One region of the Micromonospora sp. NPDC050417 genome, then DNA from elsewhere that is predicted to be linked to it. Evidence: predicted binding sites of a transcription regulator. Region 1 holds the regulator's gene; each other region holds the start of a gene.
What was found. The regulator HrcA, encoded in region 1, represses chaperone genes, less so after heat shock. The targets are predictions, from matches to a motif close to GGTTNGCACNCTCNNNNNGAGNGTGCNAACC.
Positions count from the first base shown of each region.

Region 2: a site for HrcA is predicted at 4,627-4,657, ahead of groL (chaperonin GroEL). Genes of this name have one in related genera too.
Region 3: a site for HrcA is predicted at 2,252-2,282, ahead of groES (co-chaperone GroES). Genes of this name have one in related genera too.

Region 1 covers NZ_JBITIH010000030.1:6,933-12,649, reverse strand. Annotated here, with positions in the region: gene hemW (radical SAM family heme chaperone HemW) at 1-602, shown strand, start outside; gene ACIBF5_RS29160 (DUF4870 domain-containing protein) at 671-1,267, opposite strand; gene hrcA (heat-inducible transcriptional repressor HrcA) at 1,521-2,543, shown strand; gene dnaJ (molecular chaperone DnaJ) at 2,698-3,828, shown strand; gene ACIBF5_RS29145 (GNAT family N-acetyltransferase) at 4,019-4,516, opposite strand; gene ACIBF5_RS29140 (DUF6493 family protein) at 4,633-5,717, opposite strand, start outside.
Region 2 covers NZ_JBITIH010000010.1:151,997-157,713, forward strand. Annotated here, with positions in the region: gene ACIBF5_RS15380 (S8 family serine peptidase) at 1-1,081, shown strand, start outside; partial or broken gene ACIBF5_RS15385 (GNAT family N-acetyltransferase) at 1,300-1,545, shown strand; partial or broken gene ACIBF5_RS15390 (hypothetical protein) at 1,591-2,325, shown strand; gene ACIBF5_RS15395 (hypothetical protein) at 2,428-2,676, shown strand; gene groL (chaperonin GroEL) at 2,755-4,377, opposite strand; gene ACIBF5_RS15405 (cold-shock protein) at 5,148-5,351, opposite strand.
Region 3 covers NZ_JBITIH010000003.1:78,978-84,694, reverse strand. Annotated here, with positions in the region: gene ybaK (Cys-tRNA(Pro) deacylase) at 288-767, opposite strand; gene ACIBF5_RS05520 (methyltransferase domain-containing protein) at 779-2,071, opposite strand; gene groES (co-chaperone GroES) at 2,415-2,729, shown strand; gene groL (chaperonin GroEL) at 2,812-4,446, shown strand; gene ACIBF5_RS05505 (sulfite oxidase) at 4,689-5,717, shown strand, end outside.

The DNA.
Region 1 (5,717 bases):
CGTTGGCGGCGGTGACCGAGGCCGGGGTCGACCACGTCAGCGCGTACGCCCTGATCGTGGAGGACGGCACCCGGCTCGCCGGCCGGATGCGGCGCGGGGAGCTGCCGTACCCCAGTGACGACGTGGCGGCGGACCGCTACCTGGCCGCCGAGGCCGCCCTCGGTGCGGCTGGTTTCTCCTGGTACGAGGTTTCGAACTGGTCCCGGACGGCGGCCGGTCGGTGCCGGCACAACCTGCTCTACTGGACCGGCGGTGACTGGTGGGGCCTCGGTCCGGGGGCGCACAGCCACGTCGGTGGGGTGCGCTGGTGGAACGTCAAGCACCCCAGCGCGTACGCGGCCCGGCTGGCAGCCGGTGAGTCTCCGGGCCACGCCCGGGAGGTGCTCACCGGGGACGATCAGCACATGGAGGACGTGATGTTGCGACTGCGGTTGGCGTCCGGCCTGCCGCTGACCGCGCTGGACGACCCGGGTCGGGTCGGCGCGGCGCGGGCGCTCGCCGACGGGCTGCTCGACCCGGCGGAGTACGCCGACGGCCGCGCGGTGCTGACCCTGCGCGGCCGTCTGCTCGCCGACGCGGTGGTACGCGACCTGCTGCCGTAGCCGCTGGCCGGATGACGGAGAACGGGGCCGGGTGGTCGTGCCCGACCCCGTTCCGTGCTCGTGATCCGTTACTTGATCCAGCTTGGTGACATCGGGTACTTGTAGTACTCCCCGTTGGTCGCCTTGATCCCGGCGATGACTCCGAAGATCGTTCCGAGCGCCCAGGCGGCGAGTACGCCGACGATGCCGACGACGATGCAGAGGAGGACGTACCCGACCACACCGATGATCGACCAGAGCACCTGGAAGTTCAGTGCGGTCAGCGAGTGCGCCCGTACGGTCGGGGAGGTGTTCCCCTTGGCCAGGAACGCGACCAGCGGGGCGATCCAGCCGGCCACGCCGCCGCTGACGAAGGCACCCGCGGCGCCGCCGAAGTGGGCGACGAGAGCCCAGGTCCGCTCCTCGCCGTTGGCGAAGCCGGCCGGGGCCGGGCCGCCGTAGTAGCCGCCCGGGGGGTAACCACCGGGGGGCGGGTAGGCACCGGGAGGCGGGTAGCCGCCCCCGGAGGTGGGCGGCGCGCCGTACTGCGGGGCGGCCGGCGGCGGGGCGTATGGGGCCTCGCCGGGACTCGAGTACGAGCCGGGGGAAGTGAACGGAGTGGTCGGCGGTTCCGGCTGGTTGCCGCCGGGGCCGTTGTCTCCGGGCGGGCGAGGTGGTTCAGTCATGGAGGTCACGGTAGGGGCACCAATCAAACGACGCCACTGACCAGCGGTGACTTTCTCTGGACAATTGCCGACTGAAGCTGCTATGCCGACAGAGAGTCAGTTACCGTCCAGCAGTCATTCAAGATCTTCGGCCCGGCGCGAGGTTGATCATCGCGACCAGCCGAACCCACGTCGTAGACTGGCACTCGTTACAGTCGAGTGCCAGACTGGGGGGCCGGGCGCTGCCCCGACCCGGGTCGTAGGGAGGTGGAGAATGGGTCTCGACGACCGCAAGCTCGACGTCCTGCGTGCGATCGTGGAGGACTACGTCTCCACCCAGGAGCCCGTCGGCAGCAAAGCCCTCGTCGAGCGACACCAGCTCGGCGTCTCGCCGGCCACCGTCCGCAACGACATGGCCGTGCTCGAAGAAGAGGGCTACATCCGGCAGCCGCACACCAGCGCCGGCCGGGTCCCCACCGACCGTGGCTACCGACTCTTCGTCGACCGCCTCTCCCGGGTCAAGCCGCTCACCCCGGCTGAGCGCCGGGCCATCGAACGCTTCCTGGCAGGTGCGGTCGACCTCGACGACGTCGTGCACCGCACCGTACGCCTGCTCGCCCAGCTCACCCGGCAGGTCGCCGTGGTCCAGTACCCGAGCCTGGCCCGCTCCTCCGTACGACACCTGGAACTGGTGCCGATCTCCACCACGCGGCTCATGTTCGTCATGATCGCCGACACCGGCCGGGTCGAACAGCGCCTGGTCGAGATGCCCGCGCCACTGCTCGCCGACGACGTCACCGACCTCCGCCGGCTGGTCAACGAGAAGCTCGTCGGCACCCGCCTCTCCGAAACCCCACCACTGGTTCAGGCGTTGGTCGACGAGGTGACCCCGGAACTGCGCCCGGCCATGGCGACACTCGCGACGGTGCTGCTGGAAACCCTCGTCGAACGGCACGAGGAACGGATCGCACTCGCCGGGACCGCCAACCTGACCCGTGGCGGCCTGCTCGACTTCCAGGGTTCGCTGCGGCCGATCCTCGAAGCGCTGGAGGAGGAAGTCATCCTGCTCAAGCTCTTCGGCGAGGTCGAACCCAGTACGCTGCGCATTCGGATCGGCGACGAGAACGAAATCGACAACCTGCGGGCCGCCTCGGTCGTGAGCACCGGGTACGGCACCGGCAACACCATCCTCGGCGGGCTCGGAGTGCTCGGGCCAACCCGGATGGACTACCCCGGCACCATCGCGACCGTACGCGCCGTGGCCCGGTACGTGGGCGATCTACTGGCGCAGAACTGATGGTGCCGGTGCGGCGGGCGGCGCGGCGCGGAACCTGAGCGCCCGGGATAGGAACCGATGCGTCGGAGTAGCGGGAAGCACCGACGCGAACTGATCGACAAAGTTGACCTGACGACCGGCGGACGGCACGACTGACATGGGGACACGGAACACAGTGGCCAAGGACTACTACGGGATTCTCGGCGTCAACCGAGAGGCCTCCGACGACGAAATCAAGCGCGCCTACCGCAAGCTGGCGCGGCAGTTCCACCCGGACGTCAATCCGGACCCGGAGGCGCACGAGAAGTTCAAGGACATCAACGCCGCCTACGAGGTCCTGTCCGACACACAGAAGCGGCAGATCGTCGACCTCGGCGGGGACCCCCTGGCCCCCGGCGGCGGTGGCGGCGCGGGAGCCGGCGGCGCCGGCCCGTTCGTCGGCTTCCAGGACATCATGGACGCCTTCTTCGGTGCCGCGGGCGGCAGCCGAGGACCCCGACCGCGTACCCGGCCCGGTGCCGACGCGATCCTCCGACTCGAACTCGACCTCGACGAGACCGCCTTCGGCGTCGAGGCACCGATCACCGTCGACACCGCCGTACTCTGCACCACCTGTTCCGGAGCGGGCACCGCAGCCGGAACCCACCTCGCCACCTGCGAAGCCTGCGGTGGTCGCGGCGAGGTGCAGTCCGTACAGCGGACCTTCCTCGGCCAGGTCGTCTCGTCCCGGCCGTGCAACGTCTGCCAGGGCTACGGCACCGTCATCCCGAACCCCTGCCCCACCTGCGCCGGCGACGGCCGGGTCCGGACCCGCCGCTCGCTCACCGTCAAGATCCCGGCCGGGGTCGAGGACGGCATGCGGATCCGTCTCGCCCAGCAGGGCGAGGTCGGCCCCGGTGGCGGCACCGCCGGCGACCTCTACGTCGAGATCTCCGAACGAACCCACGACGTCTACTCCCGCAAGGGCGACGACCTGCACTGCCGCGTCACGGTGCCGATGACGGCCGCCGCCCTCGGCACCCGACTCACCATCAAGACCCTCGACAGCGACGAACCCGTCGACGTCAAACCAGGCACCCAGCCGGGCAGCACCATCCGGCTGCGCGCCCGTGGCGTACCGCACCTGCGCGGCACCGGCCGAGGTGACCTCTTCGTCCACCTGGACGTGCGAACCCCGACCAAGCTCGACGCCGACCAGGAACGGATGCTGCGCGACTTCGCCAAGACCCGGGGCGAGGAGGTCGCCGAACTCAGCAAGCAGGGCGGCTTCTTCTCCCGCATGCGAGACGCCTTCAACGGACACTGAGTTGGTTTGCCTCGGCTGCGCCGAGGCGGCTCGCTCCGCTTCGCGCCGCCCGGTGCGGCGTCTTCGCCTCCGGGCGACGAAGGCTTCGCCTCGTCGTCCTCGGCTCCAGACGCCGCGGCGGCGCTCGGTCGACTCGCTCTGTTGGCTGGCGCGAGCGGAGTTGGCGGTGGTAGCGGGTACGGGGTGCGCGCTAGGGGGTTAGGCGTCGGCCCAGGGAGAGGCCGGCTTCGGTCAAGCCGTGCCGGTTGTAGAAGCGCACCGCACCGGCATTGCGGTGGTTGATGCCGGCGGACAGATAGCGGATTCCCTGATCCGTCGCCCAGCGTTGTGCCGCCTCCAGCAGCGCCGATCCGGTCCCGCGGCCCCGGGCTCCGTCCAGGACGACCGTGTGCACCTCGGCGGAGGGGTCGGTACGCAGGATCTGGTGGTCTGGCGGTTCGGGGCGGCGGATCACCTCGATCATGCCGACCACCAGATGTGCGGGAGTCTCGGCGACGAGAACGGCGTGCCGTCCGGTGTCGTCGGCGAACAGGGATGTGAAATGGCGGGCCACCGCGTCGCGCCGGGGAATGCGGTACGTCTGCGGATCGAGGGCGATGTGTGCCTCGGCGTTGGCCAGGCGCAACTCCACCAGGGCAGGGATGTCGAGCCTGTTGGCCAGCCGAACGGTCGACTCCGCCTCCCACATCGTCCAGAGCCTAACGGGTGACGGGGCGGACGTGAGGCCGCCGGAGCGGGTGTGCCCGGCGGACTGACCTCGTTGCCGTGCGGCGATCGCGTCGGTGCTGGCGCGATCGCCGGCGCTCAGCGGGCGGTCAGGGTGGCGGCGGCCTTCGCGGTCTTCGAGCTGCCTTTCGACAGGGCGGTGAGCCAGGCGTGCAGGGGCGGGTCGGTCACCGGGACGGCCCAGCGCAGGTGTTCGTCCCGAAGTAGTTCGACCAGGCCGTGCAGGCCCCGGATGCTCCGATCCAGGTGGGGGAGGAGTGCCGTGAGTAGGGCCCGGACCTGATCAACGGGCAGGGCCGTGGAGAGGTCGGTCAGCGCGCTGGTCCAGCGGTTCAGCGGTACGGCCGGCGCGAACCGGACCATGGCGGCGGCGAGTTCGGCCGCTGCGATCCTCTGCGGCAGCAGTACGGCAGCGGCGTCGACGGCGGCGGTGCGTACGTCCAGGAAGGCCGAGGCGAAGCCGGCCGCGAGCAGGTCGCTGCCGAGCGCGGACGGGGCGGCGGCGGTGCCGGCGAGCAGCGCCAGCGTGGGTACGGCATCCCGCGTGGCAATGTCGTGGACCGTGTTCCACAACGAGCCCAGACCGAGGGTGAGTATCGCGTCGATGTTGCCCGGCCAGATCAGGCTGGCCCAGCCCGGGTGGGGATGGGGAATCGCCGGGTACGGGCCGGATCCCCACGGTCTGACGTGCAGTTGGGACAGTGACACCGTCGGCCGGAGTGGGTCTGCGGTGTCGGTCTCGCCGGGCGGGGTGGAGGTGGGTTTCGCCTCCAGGACCCAGGCGCGGGCGGGTTGGCCGCCGTACCGGGGTTGGGTCACCTCGACGGTCCAGCGGGGTGCCTGCCCGGCTCCTCCGACGTCGAGGGCGGGCCGTTCGGGGCCGGTCGGCAGCCCACGCAGCCACGGGTCGTCGTCGTACGGGGCGCGGGCGCGGGCGGCGGCGATCCAGAGCGGGTGGTCGTCGGGGACGGGCTCGGTCGGGGGCTGGCCGCCGAGGGCGTACGCCAGTGGCCGGCGGAGCCGCTGTGGCAGGTGGTCGACACGGGCGGCGAGGGTGGCCGGCTCGGCGGGGTGCGGGCCGAGGCGGAGCAGTGCGGCGACGGTGTCCAGGGGCATCGGGTCGGGTGTGGTGCTCAGACGTTCGATCAGCACGTCCGGGTCGA
Region 2 (5,717 bases), on a different contig from region 1:
GGTGACCGGCGGACCGGTCGTACGCGGGTGGCTCTCCCGCCGCGACGACGTCGACCGCGTACTGCTCAGCCAGGACCTGCGGCCACTGCCCGCGCCCGCGCCGACCCACCACAGTGGCGGTACGGCGCCGTCCGTACCGTCCTGGAACCTCACCCAGATCGGCGCGGACCAGGTCTGGGCACAGCTACGGGTGGACGGGTCCGGGATCGTGGTCGGCAGCTCGGACTCCGGTGTGGACGGTCATCACCCGGCCCTCGCCGACGGCTTCCGGGGCGGCGACGACTCCTGGTACGACCCGTGGAACGGCACCCGTTTCCCGAGCGACAACGGCGGCCACGGTACGCACACCCTCGCCTCGGCCGTCGGCGGCGAGAACGTCGGCGTCGCCCCCGGGGCGAGCTGGATCGGCTGCGTCAACCTCGACCGCAATCTCGGCAACCCCGCCCACTACCTGGACTGCCTCCAGTTCATGCTGGCCCCCTTCCCCACCGGCGGCGACCCGTTCACCGACGGCCGGCCGGATCGGGCCCCGCAGGTGCTGACCAACTCGTGGGGCTGTCCCCCGGTCGAGGGCTGTGATTCCGACGCGCTCCGCCCGGCCACCGCCGCCTTCGCCGCCGCCGGGATCTTCTTCACCGCCGCCGCCGGCAACACCGGTCCCCGCTGCGCCTCCATCGACGACCCGCCGGCGCCGTACGCCGATGTGTTCACCGTTGGCGCGGTGGACCGGGACCGGCGAGTCGCCCCCTTCTCCAGCCGGGGCCCGGCGACCGGCGGTGCCGCGAAACCCGACCTCGTCGCGCCCGGCGCCGACGTCCTCTCGGCGATGCCGGGTGGCGGGTACGCGACCCTCAGCGGCACCTCGATGGCGACCCCGCACGTGGCCGGCGTGGTGGCGTTGATGTGGTCGGCCAACCCGGCGCTCGTCGGCGACCTGGACCGCACCAGGCAGATCCTGCGCGACACCGCCACCCCGGTCCCACCCCCCGCCGGGAACCCCACCCCCTGCGGTCCCGACACCAACTCCACCGGCGCCGGCATCCTCGACGCCTCCGCCGCCGTCCACACCGCCCTGGGGTAAGGAAGGGCCCCTTGTTATCGCTTTTTGTATAGGAAGGGCCCCTTCCTAACCGGTCGGCGGGAACGGTCCGGACACCGGGTGAGGGCCGCGATGTCTTAGGGTCGGCAGTCGTGGATCACGATTTTTCGATCATCGAGCTGACCGAGGACGACGTACCCGCGGTAGTGACCCTCTGCGGTGAGGCACTGGACCTGCCGGACGACGCGGCGGAGGCTGCGGTGATCGTCGCCCGGCTGCGCGACACCACCACCCTCCCGGGTGCGACAACCCGGCGCCGTACGGTCGGTTTTGTCGCCGTCGTGGGTCCCACCACCGTCGGTGTGGTGCTCGGCTCGATCGCCCACCGTGACCCGTCGCTCGGCCACGTGGACCTGATCGCGGTGCATCCGACCCACCGCCGCCAGGGGATCGGGCGGGCGCTGCTGGCTCGGATCGAGGGTGCGCTCTCCGGGCTCGGCGCCGGTGAGGTGCTGCTCGCGGGCAATCCCCCGCACTACGCCTGGCCTGGCATCGACGTGCGTTACACCCCGGCGGTCTGCGCCGCGATGGCGCTTGGCTACGAGCAGGAGAACATCGCCTGGAACATGACGGCGGACCTGTCGTACGACGCGTCGCCCGCGTTGCGCAGCACCTCGGCGGCCGAGCGGCGCCTCGCCGACAAGGGCATCACGGTACGTCGGGCGGAGCCTGACGATGCCGCCATGCTGGTGGAGTTCGCCCGGGAGACGTTCGGCGTGGCCTGGGGTGGCGAGGTGGCCGACTCGATCGGCAGGGGCGGTGCCGGCTGCCACATCGCGGTACGAGACCGCGTTCCGGCCACTGTCGACAGTGCTGCGATGACGTCGGGCGTCGCAGACACGACGGACGACGGGAACGGACCGGACCACGGGAACGGGCCGCACGACGGGAACGGACCGGACCACGGGGGCCCGGCCGCCAACGGGGACGGCCCAGTATCCGGTGGTGAGTCCACCTCCCCGGGCGCCGGCACGTCGGCGGTAGAGGTGCTCGGGTTCGCCGCGTACGGCTCGTCCCGGCCGAGCTGGTTCGGCCCGATGGGTACGGCGCCGGCAGCGCAGGGTCTGGGCATCGGCGGGGTGCTGTTGCGTCGTTGTCTGGCCGATCAGCGTGCGGCTGGGCACGAGCGTGCCGAGATCGGTTGGGTTGGGCCAGTGCCGTTCTATGCCAGCAACTCGGGGGCCCGGATCGAGCGGGTCTTTTTCCTCTACCGCAAGCAGCTCTAACGAAATGACCCGAAAGGGGCGAATAGGAGATATCCGTTTATAGTGCCGTTTCTCAGCACTGTCCCTCGCCTGCCTCCTACCGTTTGGGCAAAGGAGGAAATCATGGCGAAGGACGACGAACCGACTGACGATCTCCCTGCGAGCGCCTGGGCTCGGATGGCCGCAGAGATCCCTGCCGAAACGCCGGTACATCGCCTCGACTATGGCGACGCGGACCAGCGGGCCGAGATGGATGGACCGGGCGAGCTGTCGTCCGACGAACCACTGGAAATGGTCGACGCCCCGATCCAGATCAAAAGGCCGTTCTCCCGCGCTGACAAGCAACGCAATCAGCGACGTCTGCCGACCTGACGCGGACAACGAAGGGGGCAGACCGACGACAAAGGGGCGGACCGCTCGCGCGGCCCGCCCCTTCGGGAGTGTCTGGACTCAGAAGTCCATGTCCCCGCCGCCCGGCGCAGCCGCCGGGGCCGGGTTCTTCTCCGGCTTGTCCGCCACCACTGCCTCGGTGGTCAGGAACAGGGCCGCGATCGAGGCCGCGTTCTGCAGCGCCGACCGGGTCACCTTGGCCGGGTCGATGATGCCGGCCTTGAGCAGGTCGACGTACTCACCGTTCGCGGCGTTCAGGCCGTGGCCGGCCTCCAGGTTGCGCACCTTCTCCACCACGACGCCACCCTCGAGGCCGGCGTTGACGGCGATCTGGCGCAGCGGGGCGTCCAGCGCGATCTTGACGATCGTCGCACCGGTCGCCTCGTCACCCGCGAGGTCCAGCTTGTCGAAGGCGGTCTTGCCGGCCTGCACCAGCGCGACGCCACCACCGGGGACGATGCCCTCCTCGACGGCCGCCTTCGCGTTGCGAACGGCGTCCTCGATGCGGTGCTTGCGCTCCTTGAGCTCGACCTCGGTGGCCGCGCCAACCTTGATCACCGCAACACCGCCGGCCAGCTTGGCCAGGCGCTCCTGCAGCTTCTCGCGGTCGTAGTCGGAGTCGCTCTTCTCGATCTCGGCACGGATCTGGTTGACCCGACCCTGGATCTGGTCGGCGTCACCGGCACCGTCGACGATCGTGGTCTCGTCCTTGGTCACCACGACCTTGCGGGCGCGGCCCAGCATGTCGAGGCCGATGCCGTCGAGCTTGAGGCCCAGCTCCTCGCTGATGACCGCACCACCGGCGAGGATCGCGATGTCGGTCAGCATGGCCTTGCGACGGTCACCGAAGCCCGGAGCCTTGACGGCGACGGACTTGAAGGTGCCCCGAACCTTGTTGACGATGAGGGTGGCCAGCGCCTCGCCCTCGACGTCCTCGGAGATGATCAGCAGCGGCTTGCCCGACTGCATGACCTTCTCCAGGATCGGCAGCAGGTCCTTCACCGAAGCGATCTTGCTGTTGACGATCAGGATGTAGGGGTCGTCGAGGACGGCCTCCATCCGCTCCGGGTCGGTCCAGAAGTAGGGCGAGATGTAGCCCTTGTCGAAGCGCATACCCTCGGTGAGCTCAAGCTCAAGCCCGAAGGTGTTGCTCTCCTCGACGGTGATGACGCCTTCCTTGCCGACCTTGTCCATCGCCTCGGCGATGATCTCGCCGACGGTGGTGTCACCGGCGGAGATCGACGCGGTCGAGGCGATCTGCTCCTTGGTCTCGACGTCCTTGGCGAGCTTGGCCAGCTCCTCCGCCACGGCGCCGACAGCGGCCTCGATGCCCCGCTTCAGGGCCATCGGGTTCGCGCCGGCCGCGACGTTACGCAGGCCCTCGCGGACCAGCGCCTGGGCCAGGACGGTCGCCGTCGTCGTGCCGTCACCGGCAACGTCGTCGGTCTTCTTGGCGACCTCCTTGACCAGCTCAGCGCCGATCTTCTCGTAGGGGTCCTCGAGCTCGATCTCCTTGGCGATGCTCACACCATCGTTGGTGATGGTGGGGGCACCCCACTTCTTCTCGAGCACGACGTTGCGGCCCTTGGGGCCGAGCGTCACCTTGACGGCGTCGGCGAGCTGGTTCATGCCCCGCTCGAGGCCACGGCGGGCCTCTTCGTCGAACGCGATGATCTTGGCCATACGGCGTTGTCCTCCTGGACACTCACGGCCGCCCGAGCCGGTTGTCCCGGATCGGCCGCCTGACTACGCACCTTCGGACGTCACCACTGCGCTGGCGCGCGGCATGATCCGACAGCGATCACACCGGACCGACTCCCGCGCGCTAGGCGGCAGTGACGTCCGTCGGTCGGGCCGGACAGCCCGCGACGACCGGCCATCCGCCGCGCCCCCGCTTCCGGTTGCGCGACCGTGGCCCTAACCGCCCCGACCTTCTGGCACTCACACCGCGCGAGTGCCAATCACTTGTTTAGCACTCTCCCATGGCGAGTGCAAGCGAGTGGGCCACAGCAGCCAAGGCCGAAAATGTCCAGGCGGGACGCCGACAGCAGCATCGACCAGGGAGATCTTCATGGGAGGCCGGCTCAGGCGCCCTCACCCCGGGCGGGCCGTACGGACACACCGCCGCGAACACCTCGGGAGAGCGACGCAGGGGTGAACGCCGAGGAGATCCGAAAGGAAGAACTCGCACAGGAAGCCTAGAAAAGCCCAAACAGGGCGGACCCGGACAACACGCGGGCCGAACGTACGAGGAACAGGTGCCGCCCGCGACACCGACTGACAGGGCTCGGCGCCCATCCGACTCCCGGGCACACACAAACCCGAAACGTCCCGTTCGAACGGGGCAATGACAGGGACGCCGCACTCCCGGGAAGCCGACGCCCTGTCGAATGAATCCGGCTGTCGCTACCGGTTGTATTCGATCAGCCAGACGACTGGTCTCGGACCGACGCTCAGGCGAGGAGGCGCACCTTCTCGGCCTGCGGACCCTTCTGGCCCTGGGCGATTTCGAACTCCACCCGCTGCCCGTCGTCGAGCGCCTTGTAGCCATCCATCTCGATCGCGGAGAAATGGACGAATACGTCCTGTCCGCCATCGACCGCAATGAAGCCGTAGCCCTTTTCGCTGTTGAACCACTTGACGGTGCCCTGTGCCACGGTGCACTTCCTCACTTCGATCGTGCTGGGTCGCAACCCCCGTGCCGACGTACGCCGGCCGGGGCGGCCAACTCGCCGAACCCATATCGGTCCACCGAATCAGCCGCCGAAATCGCACGCTACACGAGGTCCGACGCCGGTGCACTACCCCAAAAGGGACAGCAGGGACCGCTCACGCCCCACTCCGGCGATTAACTCCGCATCGTCGGTCGTCTTTACGTCGCACAATTGATCATGTATCCGTAGATGGGTACGCGTCGGCTGATCGCCGATCCGGTTGCCGGCTCGCGGCCCGACGGGGTAGGCATGCCTGATGACCAGCCTGCCGGCATTCGCCGCGAGCGCACCACCCGACGCGACCACCAC
Region 3 (5,717 bases), on a different contig from region 1:
GCGGTCCGCCGCCACTGCAGGTTCAGAGTGGCTGTACTTACCTTTGTTGTGTCCGGCAACGTATTGCGCCTGGGAGCGAGGCACAAGGGTGCCGAGGCCATCAGTTTTGTTGCCCGCCATAACAATTCAGCAACGTGGGGGATACGTGCGCGTCATGGCGACGACGGTCCGCCGGTACGCCCCATTTGCGGTTTGCTCCACGCACCTGCCCGACCGATTCCCGAGCCGATTGGAGGGACCGGACCTCGGGCACCTCGGGCCGGAAGCCAGCGGCCTGGGACCGTACGTCAACCGGCGGCGATCGGCGCGGTGATCGCCGCGGTCAGGCGGATCAGGTCCGCCGGCGCGAGCTGGAGTTGCAGACCTCGGCGACCGGCGGAGACGTACACAGTGGAGTGCTGCTCCGCCGACGAATCGACCACGGTGGGCAACCGCTTCCGTTGGCCCAGCGGACTGATGCCGCCCCGGACGTAACCGGTGGTCCGCTCGGCCAGAGTCCGGTCGGCCATCACCGCCCGCTTGCCGCCGACCGCCGCCGCCAGCGCCTTCAGGTCCAGTTCGCCGGTGACCGGTACGACCGCCACGGTCAACGCTCCGTCGACCTCGGTCACCAGTGACTTGAAGACCCGCTCCGGCTCGACACCGAGCGCGGCGGCCACCTCCGCGCCGTAACGCGGCGAGTCCACCGGTACGTCGTACGGGTGGGTGCTGTGCACGACCTTCTGCTTGACCAGCAGTGCCGTCGCCGGCGTCCCCTGACCTGCCACGGCCGCGAACCCTACCCGGTCAACGGTGCCGGGCGGCAGACCAGCACGGTCGGCGCGCCGGCCACCCGGGTCAGTACCAGGCTCGCCGGCTCGGCACCGGAGAGCCGCAGATCCCGCCGGAGCCGTTCGGGATCGAGTGCCGAACCCCGTTTCAGGATCTCCACCCGTCCGACCCCACGTTCGCGCAGCAGGGTACGCAGCCGTTTGAGTGAGAACGGCAGCACGTCGCTGATCTCCAGACAGCGGGCGAACCGGGTCGGTACGGCTTGGTTGGCGTAGACGTACGCGATGGTCGGATCGGCCAACGTGCCACCGACCGTCGCGGCGAACTCGGCGACCAGGTGGGCCCGTACGACCGCGCCGTCCGGGTCGTAGACGTAGCGCCGTACCGGGCCGACCGGCGCCTCGACCGTGCCGCTCCCGGTCAACTGGTCGACCTCCGCGTCGCCGCTGTCCCGACTCCCACCGTCGCCGTCCCGCCCCCGGGCAGTGGGTTGGTAAGGGACCCTTCTACTACCGGAAGCGATAACAGGGGGCCCTTCCTTACCGCGAAGCAGGGTGGCGCGGCGGGGGACCTGTGCGAGTGCGCCGCACCAGAGGGTCGCCTCGACCAGGTCGTGGTCGACGCTGACCCATTCCGCCTCCGCACCGGGCGGGATCAGCCGGTGGTCCAGGCCGGGCCCGACCTTCACCACCGTGCGGGCGACCCGGTCGGCCAGGCCGACGACAAAGTCCCACGGTGGGGAGTAGGCGGCCGGGTCGAAGATCCGCCGGCCATCGGTCGCACGCCGGGCCGGGTCGCAGAAGACCGCGTCCACGCCGGTCAGATCGAACTGTTCGGCATCGCCGCAGACGACGGTGAACCGGTCGGCCAGGCCGGCGGCCTCGGCGTTCGCGGCGGCGAGCGCGGCGGTGGTCGGGTCGGCCTCGACGCCGTACACCCGGATGCCGGCCCGGGCGGCGGCGAGCGCGTCGGCGCCGAGGCCGCAACCGAGATCGGCCAGGGTGCGTACCCCGGCGGCCCGCAGCCGTCGCGCACGCCGGCCGGCGACCACCGACCTGGTGGCCTGTTCGAGCCCGGGGCGGGTGAAGAACATGCCGGTGGCGTCCGGACCGAACTTGTCGGCGGCGCGGCGGCGCAGTTCGGCCTGGGTGAGGGCGGCGGCGGCCAGCGTGCCGGGAATCCCCGCCGAACGCAGCGCGGCGGCGGCGACCAGTGGATCGCCGCCGGCGAGTTCGGCCGCCGAGGCGAGCGCGGATACCCCGACCGGAGTACGCAGCGCGGCGAGCTGGTCGACATCCATCGAGCCATTGTGAGGTAGTACACGTCTCGATGTGAGGCACCGCACGTCCCGCGCGTCGAGGCGGGCGGGTGGTGTCCTGATCGCCCTGGCGATGGTGGCCTGGTAAGGGGTTTCGTGGAACACGCGGGCGACCATGTTGGCACTCTCCTTGACGGAGTGCTAGCCACCGGCATAATCTGCCGTTAGCACTCTCGGACCGAGGGTGCCAGCTTCCGGGCTCCGGCCCGGCGGCTGAAACGCCAGGCGGACCGGCACCCGCGACGACGGAACCGCCCGGTGGCATGTGGCAGATTGACGCTGACCAGCCCGCTGGTCAGCATAGAAACCAGTACCCCAGGAGGGTATGCCCGTGACTACCGCGACCAAGGTTGCGATCAAGCCGCTCGAGGACCGGATCCTGGTCCAGGCGAACGAGGCTGAGACGACCACGGCGTCGGGCATCGTGATCCCCGACACCGCCAAGGAAAAGCCGCAGGAGGGCACCGTCCTCTCCGTCGGCCCGGGCCGCATCGACGACAAGGGCAACCGGATCCCGGTTGACGTCAAGGTCGGCGACACGGTCCTCTACTCGAAGTACGGCGGCACCGAGGTTAAGTACGCCGGCGAGGAGTACCTGGTGCTCTCCGCCCGCGACGTCCTCGCGGTCATCGAGAAGTAGTGATCTGACCGATCCAGTGATCACTGCCCCGGACCGGCATGCCGGGCCGGGGCAGTGCTGTGTGAAGGGACCCGAGTAAAACATGGCGAAGATTCTGAGCTTCTCGGATGACGCCCGGCACCTGCTGGAGCACGGTGTCAACACGCTCGCCGACACGGTCAAGGTCACCCTCGGCCCGCGCGGGCGCAACGTCGTTCTGGACAAGAAGTTCGGTGCCCCGACGATCACCAACGATGGTGTGACCATCGCCAAGGAGATCGAACTCACCAACCCGTACGAGAACCTTGGCGCGCAGCTGGTCAAGGAGGTGGCGACGAAGACCAACGATGTCGCCGGTGACGGGACCACCACCGCGACGGTGCTCGCCCAGGCGCTGGTCCGTGAGGGCCTGCGCAACGTGACCGCCGGGGCGAACCCGACCGGTCTCAAGCGGGGCATCGACGCGGCAGCGGCCAAGGTGTCCGAGGCCCTGCTGAAGAAGGCCGTCGAGGTCGGCAGCCGCGAGTCGATCGCGCACGTGGCGACCATCTCGGCGCAGGACGCGACCATCGGCGACCTGATCGCCGAGGCGATGGAGCGGGTCGGCCGCGACGGTGTCATCACCGTCGAGGAGGGCTCCACCCTCGCCACCGAGCTGGAGGTCACCGAGGGCCTGCAGTTCGACAAGGGCTTCATCTCGCCCAACTTCGTGACCGACGCTGAGTCGCAGGAAGCGGTCCTCGACGACCCGTACATCCTGATCACGACCCAGAAGATCTCCGCGATCGAAGAGCTGCTGCCGCTGCTGGAGAAGGTTCTCCAGACCAGCAAGCCGCTGCTGATCGTGGCCGAGGACGTGGAGGGCCAGGCCCTCTCGACCCTCGTGGTCAACTCGATCCGCAAGACGGTCAAGGTCTGCGCGGTCAAGGCCCCCGGCTTCGGGGACCGCCGCAAGGCGCTGCTGCAGGACATGGCCGTCATCACCGGTGCCGAGCTGGTCGCCCCCGAGTTGGGCTACAAGCTCGACGCGGTCGGCCTGGAGGTGCTCGGTAGCGCCCGTCGGGTCGTGGTCGACAAGGACAACACCACGGTCATCGACGGCAAGGGCCGTGACACCGAGGTGGCCGACCGGGTCGCCCAGATCCGCAAGGAGATCGAGGCTTCGGACTCCGAGTGGGACCGGGAGAAGCTGGCCGAGCGGCTGGCGAAGCTCTCCGGTGGCATCGCGGTGATCAAGGCCGGCGCGGCGACCGAGGTCGAGATGAAGGAGCGCAAGCACCGCATCGAAGACGCGATCGCCGCCACCAAGGCCGCCGTCGAAGAGGGCACTGTTCCGGGCGGCGGCGCCGCGCTGGTGCAGATCTCCTCGGTCCTCGACGACGACCTGGGCTTCACCGGTGACGAGAAGGTCGGTGTGTCGATCGTCCGCAAGGCGCTCGTCGAGCCGCTCCGCTGGATCGCGCAGAACGCCGGGCACGACGGTTACGTGGTCGTACAGAAGGTGGCGGGCAGCGCCTGGGGCACCGGCCTCAACGCCGCCACCGACGAGTACGTCGACCTGGCCAAGGCCGGCATCATCGACCCGGTGAAGGTGACCCGCAACGCGGTCCTCAACGCCGCGTCCATCGCCGGTCTGCTGCTCACCACCGAGAGCCTGGTCGTCGACAAGCCGGCCAAGGCGGAGGCTCCGGCCGCTGGTGGACACGGCCACGGCCACCAGCACGGTCCGGGCTTCTAGTTCGCCCGTACCACCGGTAGGACGGCACCACCCGCTTACGCGGTAGAACCAGGGTAGGTTCGCGTTCCTGGCCCCAACCGGCCATGTCGCGCGAATCTACCCTGGTTTGCGTCAGCCCCCGGGCGGCGCGGATCGCTCAGCGTCAGGTCCCCCTTGCCGTACGTGGCCAAGATGACGTTCTGCGAGTCTGGACCACCACCGCCCACTACCGGCTCCCCGCCGGGAGCGTCACCATTGGCCCGGTGAACACCGCACAGAGCAGGTACGGATCACTCGTCGGGATCGCCGCCGCCGCTGTCGCGATCGGCTCGGCCGAGTTGGTCGCCGCGGCGACCGGACCCCGGTCGGCCCCGCTGGTCGCGGTCGGCGCGGTCGTGGTCGACGTGGTACCCGAACCCCTCAAACAGTTCGCCATCGACGTGTTCGGTGTCCACGACAAGGTCGCGCTGCTGGTCGGCACCGGTGTGCTGTTGACCGGGTTCGCCGCGCTGATCGGTATCCGCGCGCTCCGTGTCGCCGCCGTCGGCTACCTCGGCATCGCTGGCTTCGGCCTGATCGGCGCGGTCGCGGCGCTGACCCGACCGGGCGCCGGGGTAGCCGCCGCCCTGCCCTCGCTGCTCGGCGCGGCTCTTGGCGCCGGGGCGTTCCGCTGGCTACGGGTGATCCTCGTACCGCGCCCCTGGCCGGACGCCCCCCTGGCCCGGAAGGAAGGGCCCCTTGTACAACCGAATGCGATAACAAGGGGCCCTTCCTTACCCGAGCAGGGGGGTGAGGAGCGGCGTCGGTTCCTGACCGGGGTGGCGGCGACGCTCGGCGCCGCAGCGGTGGGCGGGTTCGGTGGGCGCTGGCTCGGCACCCGGCGGGGCGTCTCGGACGCCCGTGCGGCGGTGATCCTGCCCGCGCCGGCCAGCCCGGCGGCGCCCGTGCCCGCCGGCGCCGATCTCGACCTGACCCAGCTCGCGCCCTACACGACGCCGAACAGGCAGTTCTACCGGATCGACACCGCGCTGGTCGTGCCGCAGGTCGATCCCGAGAAGTGGAAACTGCGCATCCACGGTCGGGTCCGGAACCCGATCACGCTGACCTACGCCGACCTGCTCGACCGCCCCCTGATCGAACGGGACATCACCCTCGCCTGCGTCTCCAACGAGGTCGGGGGCGACCTGATCGGCAATGCCCGCTGGCTCGGCGTACCCCTGGCCGACCTGCTCGACCAGGCTGGTCCGCTCGACGACGCCGACCAGGTGGTGGGGCGCTCGGCCGACGGCTGG